Linked DNA regions of Bradyrhizobium diazoefficiens. The protein of the gene in region 2 interacts with the protein of the main gene of each other region in a pairwise test. Links are inferred from orthologs where the notes say so. Each region holds a gene or a part of one and is shown on either strand. Other genes may lie near its edges.

What was found.
Region 1: the proteins of dnaQ (region 2) and dnaE interact in binary tests that used the Escherichia coli proteins (3 or more experiments, as listed by UniProt). The link is inferred for Bradyrhizobium diazoefficiens from one-to-one orthologs.

What each region holds. Positions count from the first base shown.
Region 1 is NZ_CP067102.1:4,139,550-4,146,221, reverse strand. Bases 1,518-5,530 are described here. They hold dnaE (DNA polymerase III subunit alpha), read right to left. Parts: upstream 5,222-5,530; coding sequence 1,718-5,221; downstream 1,518-1,717. Other genes in these bases: JJC00_RS19305 (carbonic anhydrase), read right to left, coding at 1,518-1,590. In the rest of the region: more of JJC00_RS19305, read right to left, coding at 850-1,517; JJC00_RS19295 (outer membrane protein), read right to left, coding at 5,687-6,406. UniProt on the Escherichia coli protein: DNA polymerase III is a complex, multichain enzyme responsible for most of the replicative synthesis in bacteria. This DNA polymerase also exhibits 3' to 5' exonuclease activity. The alpha chain is the DNA polymerase catalytic subunit.
Region 2 is NZ_CP067102.1:280,495-286,122, reverse strand. The notes cover bases 1,597-4,565. They hold dnaQ (DNA polymerase III subunit epsilon), read left to right. Parts: upstream 1,597-2,705; coding sequence 2,706-3,425; downstream 3,426-4,565. Other genes in these bases: JJC00_RS01225 (Tim44/TimA family putative adaptor protein), read left to right, coding at 4,333-4,565; secB (protein-export chaperone SecB), read right to left, coding at 3,422-3,910; coaE (dephospho-CoA kinase), read left to right, coding at 2,078-2,677; JJC00_RS01245 (Maf family nucleotide pyrophosphatase), read left to right, coding at 1,597-2,054. Also shown: protoporphyrinogen oxidase HemJ, read right to left, coding at 1-135; JJC00_RS01250 (pyruvate, water dikinase regulatory protein), read left to right, coding at 598-1,437; more of JJC00_RS01245, read left to right, coding at 1,446-1,596; more of JJC00_RS01225, read left to right, coding at 4,566-5,037; mltA (murein transglycosylase A), read left to right, coding at 5,015-5,628. UniProt on the Escherichia coli protein: DNA polymerase III is a complex, multichain enzyme responsible for most of the replicative synthesis in bacteria. The epsilon subunit contain the editing function and is a proofreading 3'-5' exonuclease.

The DNA.
Region 1 (6,672 bases), 3.9 Mb from region 2 along the record:
GCGGTCGAACACCTCCGGCAACGACAGGCCGCCGGTGCGGATCATCTCTGCGAGCGATTGCGCATAGACGCCGTACGGCCCCGGCTCTTCCGGCGCCACCGTGCCGGGTGCGGCGTTGAAGGCGATCAGCATGTTCGGGTCGGGCTCGACCAGCGCCAGGCCGCTCGCGATCGGCTGCTGGCCGCCCTCGATGAAGGGCTGCGCGCGCGCCGCGTCGAGCACGACGATGTTGGCCTTGAGCGGGATCGAGCCGAGCTGGCGGGCATAGTCGCTGACGCGCAGTGCCTCGGTCGGTATGTCGGTGTCGCGCGCGATGTTGGAATCGACCGGGATGAAATAGTTCTCGCCGGCGAGCTGCACGCCATAACCGGCCAGATAGATCATCGCGACGGTGCCGGGTCCTGAGGCCTGCGCCTTCTGGATGAAATCGCGCAAGCTCTTGCGCAGCGTGTCGCCGTCGAGATCACGGGCGCCGACCACGTCGAAGCCCGCCGCCTGCAGCGTCTGCGCGATCAGGCCGGCATCGTTCGCGGTGGTTGCCAGCGGCGACTTCGAATAGGCGCCGTTGCCGACCACGAGCGCGATGCGCTTTTCCTGCTGCTGCGCACGCACCGGTGTGAGCGCAGCAGCAACGAAGAGGATCGGCAAAAGGAAGCAGATGAAGACCTTGTGTGTCCCGCGCATGGCTTGCTTGCCCGTTATTGTTGTTGAGGTGCCAGCACGCATGAGACGCGCGGCCGGCTGAACGGCAGTTGAACGAAAGGCTCGGATTGAGGCGGCTGCGTGGCGTCCGCCTGCCCCGACCTCTCCTGTCAGCTCCGCGTAAGCCTCGGCCTTTTGGCGCAAGCCTCAGCCCTGCGCGATCAGCTCCACCGTTCCCGTCGTGAGCCGGTAGATGCCACCGACGATTTTCAGCTTGCCCTGTTCCACAGCTGCACTGAGGATCGGCGCGGCCGACTTCAGCTTCGCGACATTGTCGATCACGTTCTGCCGGGTCGCCTTGTCGAGCACCTCCCCGCCCTGCTGCATCGCAGCCTTCGCGGCGGGCGCAATCGCATCGACCAGCGAGGGAATGTGTCCCGGCGGCGATGTGTTGTCCTTGAGCGCCTTCAGCGTGGCATCGACCGCACCGCACGCATCATGGCCGAGCACGAGGATCAGCGGCGTGCCGAGCACGGCGACCGCATATTCCATGCTGGCGACGGTCTCGGTGCCGGCGAAATTGCCGGCGACGCGGCAGACGAAGAGATCGCCGCGGCCGGTGTCGAAGGCATATTCCGGCGCGATGCGCGAGTCGGCGCAGCTCAGCACCGCCGCGAACGGATTCTGCCCGCTGGCCAGCGCCTCGCGCTCGTGCTTGAAGTCGTGGCGCCGCGACACGCCGTCGACGTAGCGCGCATTGCCCTCCAGCAGCCGCTTCAGCGCCGCATCCGGCGACAGCACGTTCTGCGGTTTGGGCGGCGGCTTGGTTTCCTTGGCAAGAGCTCGGCCGGCGAAGACGACGCTGAGCGCCGAGGCCGTCAGCAGCATCGCAGACCGCCGCGATGGCGCCAGTCTGTCAGGCATGACTTCAGAGCACTGATCGCACATGTCCCGCTCCCCCCCGGCGCGACGGACGCGCCCTCATCAATGAGCGCTATCGCGGCCGATCATAGCCGAGATTGCAGGACGAGACCACCACATCCGTTGCACGTGGTGCCGTTCGCGGCAGCCGGCGCTAGATCTGCTGCACGTCCACCACGCCGGCGACCGCCTTGATGGCGCCGGCGATCTGCGGCGAGACCTTGAAGCGGCCGGGCAGCTTCATCTCGACCTCGGTCTCGAGGTCGAGCATCATCACCAGCGAGACCTCGCCGTCGCCGTTGGAGCGCGGCGCGATGCCGGGGCTGCCGATCCTTGGCGTGGCGCCGTTCGCGCCTGCGGCCTCCGGTCCGGCCAGGCGCTTGGCGATCGAGTCCAGCGGCTTGGTGTCACGCACGAAGATGCGCAGGCCTTTCTGCGTCTTGGCCGCGGCGTCATCCAGCGGCTCGGCATGCAGCACGCGGGCGCGGACATCCTCGCCCTGGAGCTCGGCGCCGAGCTGGAGCAGCACCGCGGCGCCGGGCTCCAGCACGTCGCGATACTGCGCAAGGCCTTCGGAAAACAGCACGGCCTCGAAGTGGCCGGTGGGATCGGACAGGCCCATGATGCCCATCTTGTTGCCGGTCTTGGTGCGCCGCTCCATGCGCGACACCACGGTGGCCGCCACCTTGCCGGCGGTGGCACCGGTCTTCACCGCGCGCGAAAATTCCGCCCAGCTCTGCACCCGCAACCGCTTCAGCACGGTGGCGTAATCGTCGAGCGGATGGCCCGACAGGAAGAAGCCGATCGCGTCATATTCGCGGCGCAGCCGCTCGGCCGGCAGCCACGGCTCGATCTGCGGCAGCATGATGGTCGGCGCGTCCGCCGACATGCCGAACATGTCGTTCTGGCCGATGGTCTCGGCCTGATGCGCGCGCTGGCAGGCGGCCAGGATCGAGTCCGCGCCGGCGAAGACCCGCGCCCGGTTCGGCTCCAGCGTGTCGAACGCGCCGGCGGCGGCGAGACTTTCGATGATGCGCTTGTTGACCGCACGCGGATTGACGCGCGCGGCGAAGTCGGCGAGCGAGGTGAACAGCCCCCGCTTGGTCCGCTCCTCGATGATCTGCTCGATGGCCTGGATGCCGACGCCCTTGAGCGCGGCGAGTGCGTAGTAGATGACCTTGTCGCCGACCTCGAAGGTCGCACCTGAGCGGTTGATGTTCGGCGGCTCGACCTTGATGCCGAGGCGCTGCGCCTCGGAGCGGAATTCGGAGAGCTTGTCGGTGTTGTTGAGATCGAGCGTCATCGACGCTGCGATGAACTCCACCGGATAGTGCGCCTTCATGTAGGCGGTGTGGTAGGACACCAGCGCATAGGCCGCCGCGTGGCTCTTGTTGAAGCCGTAGTCGGCGAACTTAGCGAGCAGCTCGAAGATGGTCTCGGCCTGCCCCTTCGGCACGCCGTTTTTCACCGCGCCGGCGACGAAGATATCGCGCTGCTTGTCCATCTCGGCGCGGATCTTCTTGCCCATGGCGCGGCGTAACAGGTCGGCGTCGCCGAGCGAATAGCCCGACATCACCTGCGCGATCTGCATCACCTGTTCCTGATAGATGATGACGCCGAAGGTCTCCTTCAGAATCGGCTCGAGCACGGGATGGAGGTATTCCGGCTCCTCGTCGCCGTGCTTGCGCGCACAATAGGTCGGGATGTTCGCCATCGGGCCCGGGCGATACAGCGCAACCAGCGCGATGATGTCCTCGAAACGGTCGGGACGCATGTCGACCAGCGCGCGCCGCATGCCCTGGCTTTCAACCTGGAACACGCCGACCACCTCGCCGCGGGCCAGCATCTGATAGCTCTCGGCATCGTCGATCGGCAGCGTCGCGAGATCGACATGGATGTCGCGCGGCTTGAGCAGTTTGCACGCGACGTCCAACACGGTCAGCGTCTTCAGGCCGAGAAAGTCGAACTTGACGAGGCCGGCCGGCTCGACCCATTTCATGTTGAACTGGGTCACCGGCATGTCCGACTTCGGATCGCGGTACATCGGCACGAGTTCGCTCAAGGGGCGATCGCCGATCACGATGCCGGCCGCGTGCGTCGAGGCATGCCGGGTCAGGCCCTCGAGGCGCTGCGCGATGTCGAAGGCGCGCGCCACCACCGGGTCTTCGTCGCGGAACGCCTGAAGTTTCGGCTCGCTCTCGATCGCAGCCGCCAGCGTTACCGGCGCGGCCGGATTCTGCGGCACCAATTTCGTGAGCTTGTCGACCTGCCCGTACGGCATTTGCAGCACGCGGCCGACGTCGCGCAGCACGCCGCGCGCCTGCAGCGTACCGAAGGTGATGATCTGCGCGACCTGGTCACGACCGTAGCGCTCCTGCACGTACTTGATCACCTCGCCGCGGCGGTCCTGGCAGAAGTCGATGTCGAAGTCCGGCATCGAGACGCGCTCGGGATTGAGGAAGCGTTCGAACAGCAGGCCGAACTTGATCGGGTCGAGATCGGTGATGGTCAGCGCCCACGCGACCAGCGAGCCTGCGCCGGAGCCGCGGCCCGGCCCGACCGGAATGCCCTGGCTCTTCGCCCATTTGATGAAGTCGGACACGATCAGGAAGTAGCCCGCGTATTTCATGCGCATGATGACGTCGAGCTCGAACGCCAGCCGCTTGGAATAGTCTTCGTCTGTCGTGCCCTGCGACAAGCCGTGCACGTGCAGGCGATTGGCGAGCCCCTCCTCCGCCTGCCGCTTCAGCTCGGCCGCCTCGACCGCAGCCGCATCGGAGCTGCCGGCGGCACCGACAGTGAAGAACGGCAGAATCGGCTTGCGCGTCATCGGGCGGAACGAGCAGCGCTCGGCGATCTCGACCGTCGAGGCCAGCGCCTCCGGAATGTCGGCAAACAGCACCGCCATCTCGGCGCGGGTCTTGAAGCGGTGATCGGGCGTGAGCTGCTCGCGCTCGGTCTCCGCGATCAGCCGCCCGCCGGCGATGCAGAGCAGCGCGTCATGCGCCTCGTAATCGTCGGTCGCGGCGAAATACGGCTCGTTGGTCGCGACCAGCGGCAGCCCTTTGGCATAAGCGATGTCGATCAGTCCGCTCTCGACGCGCCGCTCCTTGTCGATGTTGTGCCGCTGCAATTCGACATAGAGGCGGTCGCCGAACAGGCCGGCGAGACGCTCGCAACGCGTGGCCGCGATCTCGGCCTGCCCCGCCGCCAGCGCGAGCGAGATCGGCCCGTCCGGGCCGCCGGTCAGCGCGATCAGGCCTTCGGTCTCGCCGTCGAACCAGTCGAACTTGATGAACGGCGCGTGGCTGTCGGGCGATTCGAGGAACGCGCGCGAATTCAGCCGCATCAGGCTGCGATAGCCGCGCTCTTGCGCTGCCAGCAGCACCACGCGCGAAGGCGGAAGCGCGTTGCGCGCATTGGGATCCTGGTCGCCGAAATCGATCGCGAGCTCGCAGCCGACGATCGGCTGGATGCCGGAACCCGCCATCTTGTCTGAGAATTCGAGCGCACCGAACAGATTGTCGGTGTCGGTCAGCGCCAGCGCCGGCTGGTGGTCCTTCTTTGCGAGCTCGGCGAGCTTGGCGATCTTGATCGAGCCCTTGAGCAGCGAATAGGCCGAGTGAACGTGAAGGTGGACAAATCCGGCGCTCGGCATGGTCGCGTGACGGCCTCTTGCAGATGGGTTGGAGCGGTTGCCGGCGGTGGAGGCATCCTGCACTCGCCCGGCCGACTCGCCTCACAATGGTGGGGTGTCGTCGCGCCAGAGTCCACGCCGCAGCGTCTGATCGGCCGCCTCATTCCGCTTTTCCCCAAGGCGCCCGACAAGGGCCCGGCCGGCTAGAGCTGTGGAATGACTTGGGCCCAGATCGCGATCATCCCGACGAACAGCGCGATCGACGTCAGTGCAGCGGCTTCTTCCACGAAAATCCTGAACATGGCTTGCTCCATCACTAGAACGTATGAAGAACATTGTTCTCATTTCGTTCTCAGGAGTCAAGCAAACTCAACCGCTTCAAAATGGAATGGTTAACTTGCTGAATTCACATAATAAAAAAGCCCCGGCGCAAGGCCGGGGCTTTCGACGATCGCTCGAAACGAGCGATCAGTCTCAGTACTTTGCTCAGTACTTGGCGAGGATCGGGCCGCCGAACTTGTAGTTCAGGCGGACGAGGCCCATGTCGACGTCCTGGCGGACGCGATCGGTCTGAATGCCGGTGAAGGTGATGTCCTTGTCCGACAGGAAGATGTGGTTGTACTCGACGCCAACCGACCAGTTCGGAGCGAAGCCGACCTCGAGACCCGCACCGACGGTGCCGCCCCAACGGGTGTCGCTGACGGAAGCAGCGGTCACGCCGGCAACGCGGAGCTCGTTCTTGGTGCCAACCACAGCCGCACCACCCTTCACGTAGAGCAGGACGTTGTTCCAGGCGTAGCCGACCTGACCGGTGATCAGACCAAACGAATCGATCTTCGAGCGATTGGTGAAGCCGGTGAGCGCGCTGAGGTTGTCGCCCGAGAAGTCAGCCCAGTTGCCCTGGCCTTCCAGGCCGAACACCCACTGCGCCGACTGCCAGCGATAGCCGACCTGGCCACCGACCGTGCCGCCCGTGGCGTTGTGGGAACCTTCGCCGCCAACCAGCGGAGCGCGCTGATCCCAGGTCGTGTGAGCGGAAGCACCGCCGCCGTTGATACCGATGTAGAAGCCGCTCCAGTCATAGACGGTCGCGATCATCGCGGGCGCCTTGGTGTAAGGCCGCGCAGCGAGGTCAGCAGCCAGCGCCGGTGCGGTCGCGCTGATCGCGACGAGGCTCACAGCAGCAAGCAACAAATTCTTGTTCATTTGAATCCCGTTCCAGTTTCGTCGTTAGGCCCCCGGGCCATCGCGAACGTCATAACAGCCGGCGACGGAATTGCTGTAACCTTGACGCAACAGTTCGCTCCAAAGGCCAGCGCTTCATTAATGAAAGTTTAGCAGCGCATTCAGGAAACCCTTTGAAACAAGACTATTCAGCAGTTCCAATGTCTTCCGCACGAGATGCGCTGTGTGCGCGCGCAACACCGTCGCACACACAATCCTGTGATTGGAGAATCGAAGAACTCACGCAT
Region 2 (5,628 bases):
TTCGGACTGTTTCGAGCCGATCTCGGCCTCGCAGTGATAGACGAACAGCCGCGGCAGATAGAGCATGCCGGCCATCCAGGAGATGACCGCGATCACATGCAGCGCCTTGATCCAGAGATAGATGTCTTCAAACATGTTTTGCTTCCGGCTCCGCCCAGCTCAGCTCAGAGAACGCTGGGGATAGTAAGTACTCGTTAAGGTCTTACCTGCACACATATCCGTCCGTAGCGCTCCTCTTAAATCTAAGAATCTTAGATTCTTAAGGTTTGAGTCTATGTGACCGTGGATTGGACTCATGCAATTCCATCCGCTGGTTGAGCTGCGCTTGTTCACATCCATCAACATATCCCGGATAGCTCTGGCGGCTCGCGATAAGTCAGCCAGCTTCAAAGGCTTGCGCGTTTCTGTCGGCAGCTTATCAAGGGGGTTGTCCGCGCAATCCCGTTTTCCGCTCGGCGGGGCGCCGGACTTGTTCCGATGGGCAGTGGTGTGAAGAAAATTGGCACTTGTCCCGCCCCTGGTGTCGCGCAACCCTTTCCGAGGGGTTAAGGTCCACAGAAATCCACAAACCACACCGCCCCCATACAAAGAGTTTTTGTGCCGACCTCGAACAATTATTTCCACCTGCACCTCGTCTCCGACTCCACCGGCGAGACCCTGATCACGGTCGCGCGTGCGGTCGCAGCCCAATACGCAAACGTCACCCCGGTCGAGCATGTCTATCCGCTAGTGCGCAGCCAGAAGCAGCTCGATCGCGTGCTCGATGAGATCGAGGAAGCGCCAGGCATCGTGCTGTTCACGCTGCTGGAGAAAGATCTGGTCTCGAGGCTCGAGGACAAGTGCAAGACTATCAATGTGCCGAGCCTCTCGATCATCGGCCCGGTCATGCAGTTGTTCGAAGCCTATCTTGGCGCTGCGACGACGGGTCGCGTCGGCGCGCAACACGTGCTCAACGCGGAATATTTCAAACGCATCGACGCGCTGAACTATACGATGATCCATGACGACGGCCAGCATGTCGATGGGCTCGAGGAAGCCGACGTCGTGCTGGTCGGCGTGTCCCGCACCTCGAAAACGCCGACGTCGATCTATCTCGCCAACCGTGGCATCCGTACCGCCAACGTGCCTCTGGTGCCGGGCATCCCCGTGCCGGCGCAATTGGGGACACTGACCCGGCCGCTGGTCGTCAGCCTGCACGCGACGCCGGAGCGTCTGATCCAGATCCGCCAGAACCGCCTGCTCTCCATGGGCGCCGAAGCCGGCAGCGACACCTATACCGATAGGCAGTCGGTCACCGAGGAGGTCGCGTTTGCGCGCAAGCTGAGCGCCAAGCACGACTGGCCGCTGCTGGACGTCACGCGGCGCTCGATCGAGGAAACTGCGGCCGCGATCATGAAGCTCTACAGCGATCGCCAGCGCAACCGGCCCTCGGAATAGTTTTTGCGATGGGCCTGTGGCGCGGCACATCTCCGTTGGTCCTGGCCTCGCAGAGCGGCGCGCGCAAAGTGCTGCTGGCGAACGCCGGGCTCGAATTCGAGGCCGTTACCGCTGACATCGACGAGCGCGGTATTCAGGCTGCGTCCAAACTTTCGAACGCGCGCGAGATCGGCCTGTTGCTGGCGCGCGAGAAAGCCAAGGCGGTCTCGGCGAATCGTCCCGGAAGCTATGTGATTGGGGCCGACCAGACGCTGACGCTGGGGAATCGGCTCCTCAACAAGCCCACCGGTCGTTCGCAGGCGCTGGCGCAGTTGCGTGATCTCGCCGGGCATAGCCACGAGCTGAATTCCGCCGTCGCCGTGGTGCATGACGGCAAGGTCGTCTTCGAGGATGTGTCGGTCGCCCGCATGACCATGCGGCAGATGACCGAGGCCGAGCTTTCAGCCTATCTCGATGCCGCCGGCGATGCCGTCACCACCAGCGTCGGCGCCTATCAGCTCGAAGGTCTCGGCATCCATCTGTTCGAGCGCATCGAGGGTGACCATTTCACCATTCTCGGCCTGCCGCTGCTGCCGCTGCTTGCGTTCCTGCGGGGCGAGCGGCTCATTACGGTGTGATTGACAGGGATGGCTTGGCGCTGATGCGGATTCTCGGACTGACCGGCTCGATCGGAATGGGCAAATCCACCACCGCGAAATTGTTCGCGGAGGCCGGTGTGCCCGTCTACGACGCCGATGCTGCCGTCCATCAGCTCTATCAAGGCGAGGCCGCACCCGCGATCGAGGCCGCCTTTCCCGGCACCACCGCGAACGGAAAGGTCGATCGTTCCAAACTGTCTGCGCGCGTGGTGCACGATCCCGCCGCGATCAAGCAGCTCGAGCAGATCGTTCACCCCATGCTCGGCGCCTCCCGGCAAAAATTCTTTGCCGATGCCGAAGCCGCCAAGGCACCGGTCGTGGTCCTGGATATTCCCCTGCTGTTCGAAACCGGCGGTGAGAAGCGGGTCGACGCCGTGGTCGTGGTCTCGACCTCGCCGGAAATCCAGCGCGAACGTGTGCTGGCGCGGGGAACCATGGACGAAGCAAAACTGGACGCCATCATCGCCAAGCAGACGCCTGATGCCGAAAAGCGCAAACGGGCCGATTTCGTCGTGGATACCTCACACGGACTTGAGCCGGTGCGCGCGCAAATCACGCACATCCTGGCCGAGGTCGTTAAGATGCCGCAGCGGCGAGCCTGATTCGCCGCCTCATACGGCACCACACATCATGCGCGAAATCGTTCTCGATACCGAAACCACCGGCCTCGATCCGCTCCGCGGCGATCGCCTGGTCGAAATCGGCTGCGTCGAGATCTTCAACCGCATGCCGACGGGACAGACGTACCACGTCTATATCAATCCTGAACGGGACATGCCGGCGGAAGCCTTTGCCGTGCATGGGCTGTCGGCCGAGTTTCTCTCGACCAAGCCGCTGTTCCACGAGGTCGTCGACGAATTTCTGGCGTTCGTCGGCGATGCGCCGCTGGTGATCCACAACGCTTCGTTCGACATCAGCTTCATCAATGCCGAGCTCGACCGGATCAAGCGTGCCGCGATCCCGCGCGAGCGGCTGGTCGATACGCTGCTGCTGGCGCGGCGCAAGCATCCCGGTGTGTCGAACCGGCTCGACGATCTCTGCTCGCGCTACTCGATCGACAATTCACGCCGCACCAAGCACGGCGCGCTGCTCGATTCCGAACTGCTCGCGGAGGTCTATGTCGATCTGGTCGGGGCGCGGCAGTCGCAGCTGCTGCTGGCGTCAGACGCCCAGGAGATTCGCGTCAATGCCGCTGGCGATGCGCCGCGGCGGCAGCGGTCTGTGCCGCTCGCGCCGCGGGTTTCAGACGCCGAGCGCGAAGCCCACCGGGCTTTCATCGCAACGCTCGGCGACAAGGTGATCTGGAACGAGTTTTTGGCCGCTCCAGTTGCCGTCACTCCGGCTGGTTAGGCCTGACCGGTCTGACCACCAGCGGCCATTTGCCGCTCCATGTTCTGGCGATAGAGACCGACGAAATCGACCGGGTCCAGCATCAGCGGCGGGAACCCGCCGTCGCGCACGGCGGTCGCGATGATCTCGCGGGCGAACGGGAATAGCAGGCGCGGGCATTCGATCATGACCAGCGGATGCAGGTTCTCCTTCGGCACGTTGACGATCCGGAACACGCCGGCATAGGCGAGCTCGAACGAGAACATCACCTTGCCCGCGTTCTCGGCCTTGCCTTCGACCGACAGCGTCACCTCGAACTCGGATTCGCTGAGGTTGTTGGCGCTGACATTGATCTGGATGTTGATCTGGGGCGCCTGGCTTTGCGGCTGGAGCGAGGTCGGCGCGTTCGGATTTTCGAACGAAAGGTCCTTGGTATATTGCGCCAGCACGTTGAGCTGGGGAGCAGCCTGGGCCGCCTCGGGAGGGGTGCCGTTACCGTTGGTCATCAGAGTGTCTCCTTACCCGATTTGGGCTGAATTTCGCGGCGGTTGGCTAACATAGGGCCGCCTCATTCCACAAGGACGAACGGCTCCGGACGGTCGATCCGGGCCACGCCTACAACTGTGACGTTCCGCCCGCCCCGGACCCGAAATCGCACGTTAAACGCTTGAAGATGCGCGATTTCCGGCCAGGATCGGGTTTCCCCTTAAGCATAAAACGCGCTACACTTGATGCTGTGCCAAAAGGCGCCATTGGCCGGGCATGATTTCGTGCCTACATCCGACGGACGCGACGCGCAGGCCCAAAACCGGTCCTAAAATGGTGATGTAGCCTTGCCGTTCCGGTATGGAACGGTCTACTGGCCGGATTGATTTTCCCGGCAGCGACCCCAAAGAAGACCTGAGAAAAGACCAGAAAGCGATACGACGTGGACATCTACACCATCATCTTCCTTGCGCTGGCGGTCTTTATTTTCCTGCGGCTGCGCAGCGTGCTGGGGCAACGGACCGGCAATGAGCGGCCGCCGTTCGACCGCACGGCTCGTAATGCGCTTGGGGGTGCCCCGGACAAGAATGTCGTGACCATGCCGGGCAAGGTGATCGACCAGGCGCCGCTGGCGCCGACGGCCGAGCCCGCTCCGCCCTCCGACCGCTGGAAGGGGCTGACCGAGCCGGGCACCGCGCTCGCCCAGGGCCTCGATGCCATCGTCGACAGGGATTCCACCTTCGATCCGCGCCACTTCATCTCGGGCGCCCGCGGCGCCTATGAGATGATCGTGCTGGCCTTCGCCAATGGCGATCGCCGCGCGCTGCGCGACCTGTTGTCGTCCGAGGTCTATGAAAGCTTCGACGCCGCAATCAAGGACCGCGAGAAGAACGAGCAGAAGACCGAGACGCGCTTCGTCTCGATCGACAAGGCCGAGCTGGTCGGCGCCGAGCTGCGCGATCGCACGGCCCAGCTCACGATCCGGTTCGTCTCCCAGATGATCTCGGCCACCCGCGACAAGGCCGGCAACATCGTCGACGGCAACCCTGACACGGTCGCCGACATTACCGACATCTGGACTTTCGCCCGCGATATCACCTCTCGCGATCCGAACTGGAAGCTGGTTGGCACCGGAAGCGCGAATTAAGAGTTTCCTGAAGAACAGCGCGACGGCGCTTTGCGCAGGTGTCGTCGTGCTGGCTTCGTTTTCGCTTGGCGCCGAGGCTGCGCGGCGCCACTACCGCAGCCATTACCATCATCTTCCCGACGTGGCCGCGATTCCTCCGCGGGCGTTGCCCTATCCGCAGCTCCCTCTCCCGTTCGAAATTCCCGGCGCACAATATTTGCCGCTGGTCTGGGCGGACGTGAAGGGCTGGAGCGATGACGATCATCTCGCGGCGTACAAGACCTTTCGCGCCAGCTGCCGCTCGATCAATGCACAGACCGGCGCTCCTGAACAGAAGGCTCTCGGCGGCTCGTTGAGCGAACCCTGCCGTGCCGCCAAATCGCTCGAGCTGACCGACGACGCGAAAGCCAAGACCTTCTTCGAGGAGAATTTCTCGCCGCTGCGGATCTCGCGCCTCGGCGAGCCCGACGGTTTCGTCACCGGTTATTACGAGCCAGTGCTGGAGGGATCGCGCACCCAGACCGATGTCTACAACGTCCCGGTCTATCGGCGCCCCTCGAACCTGTTCGTGCGCGGCTACAATCAGGCCTCCGTCAGCCTGCCCAACAAGGG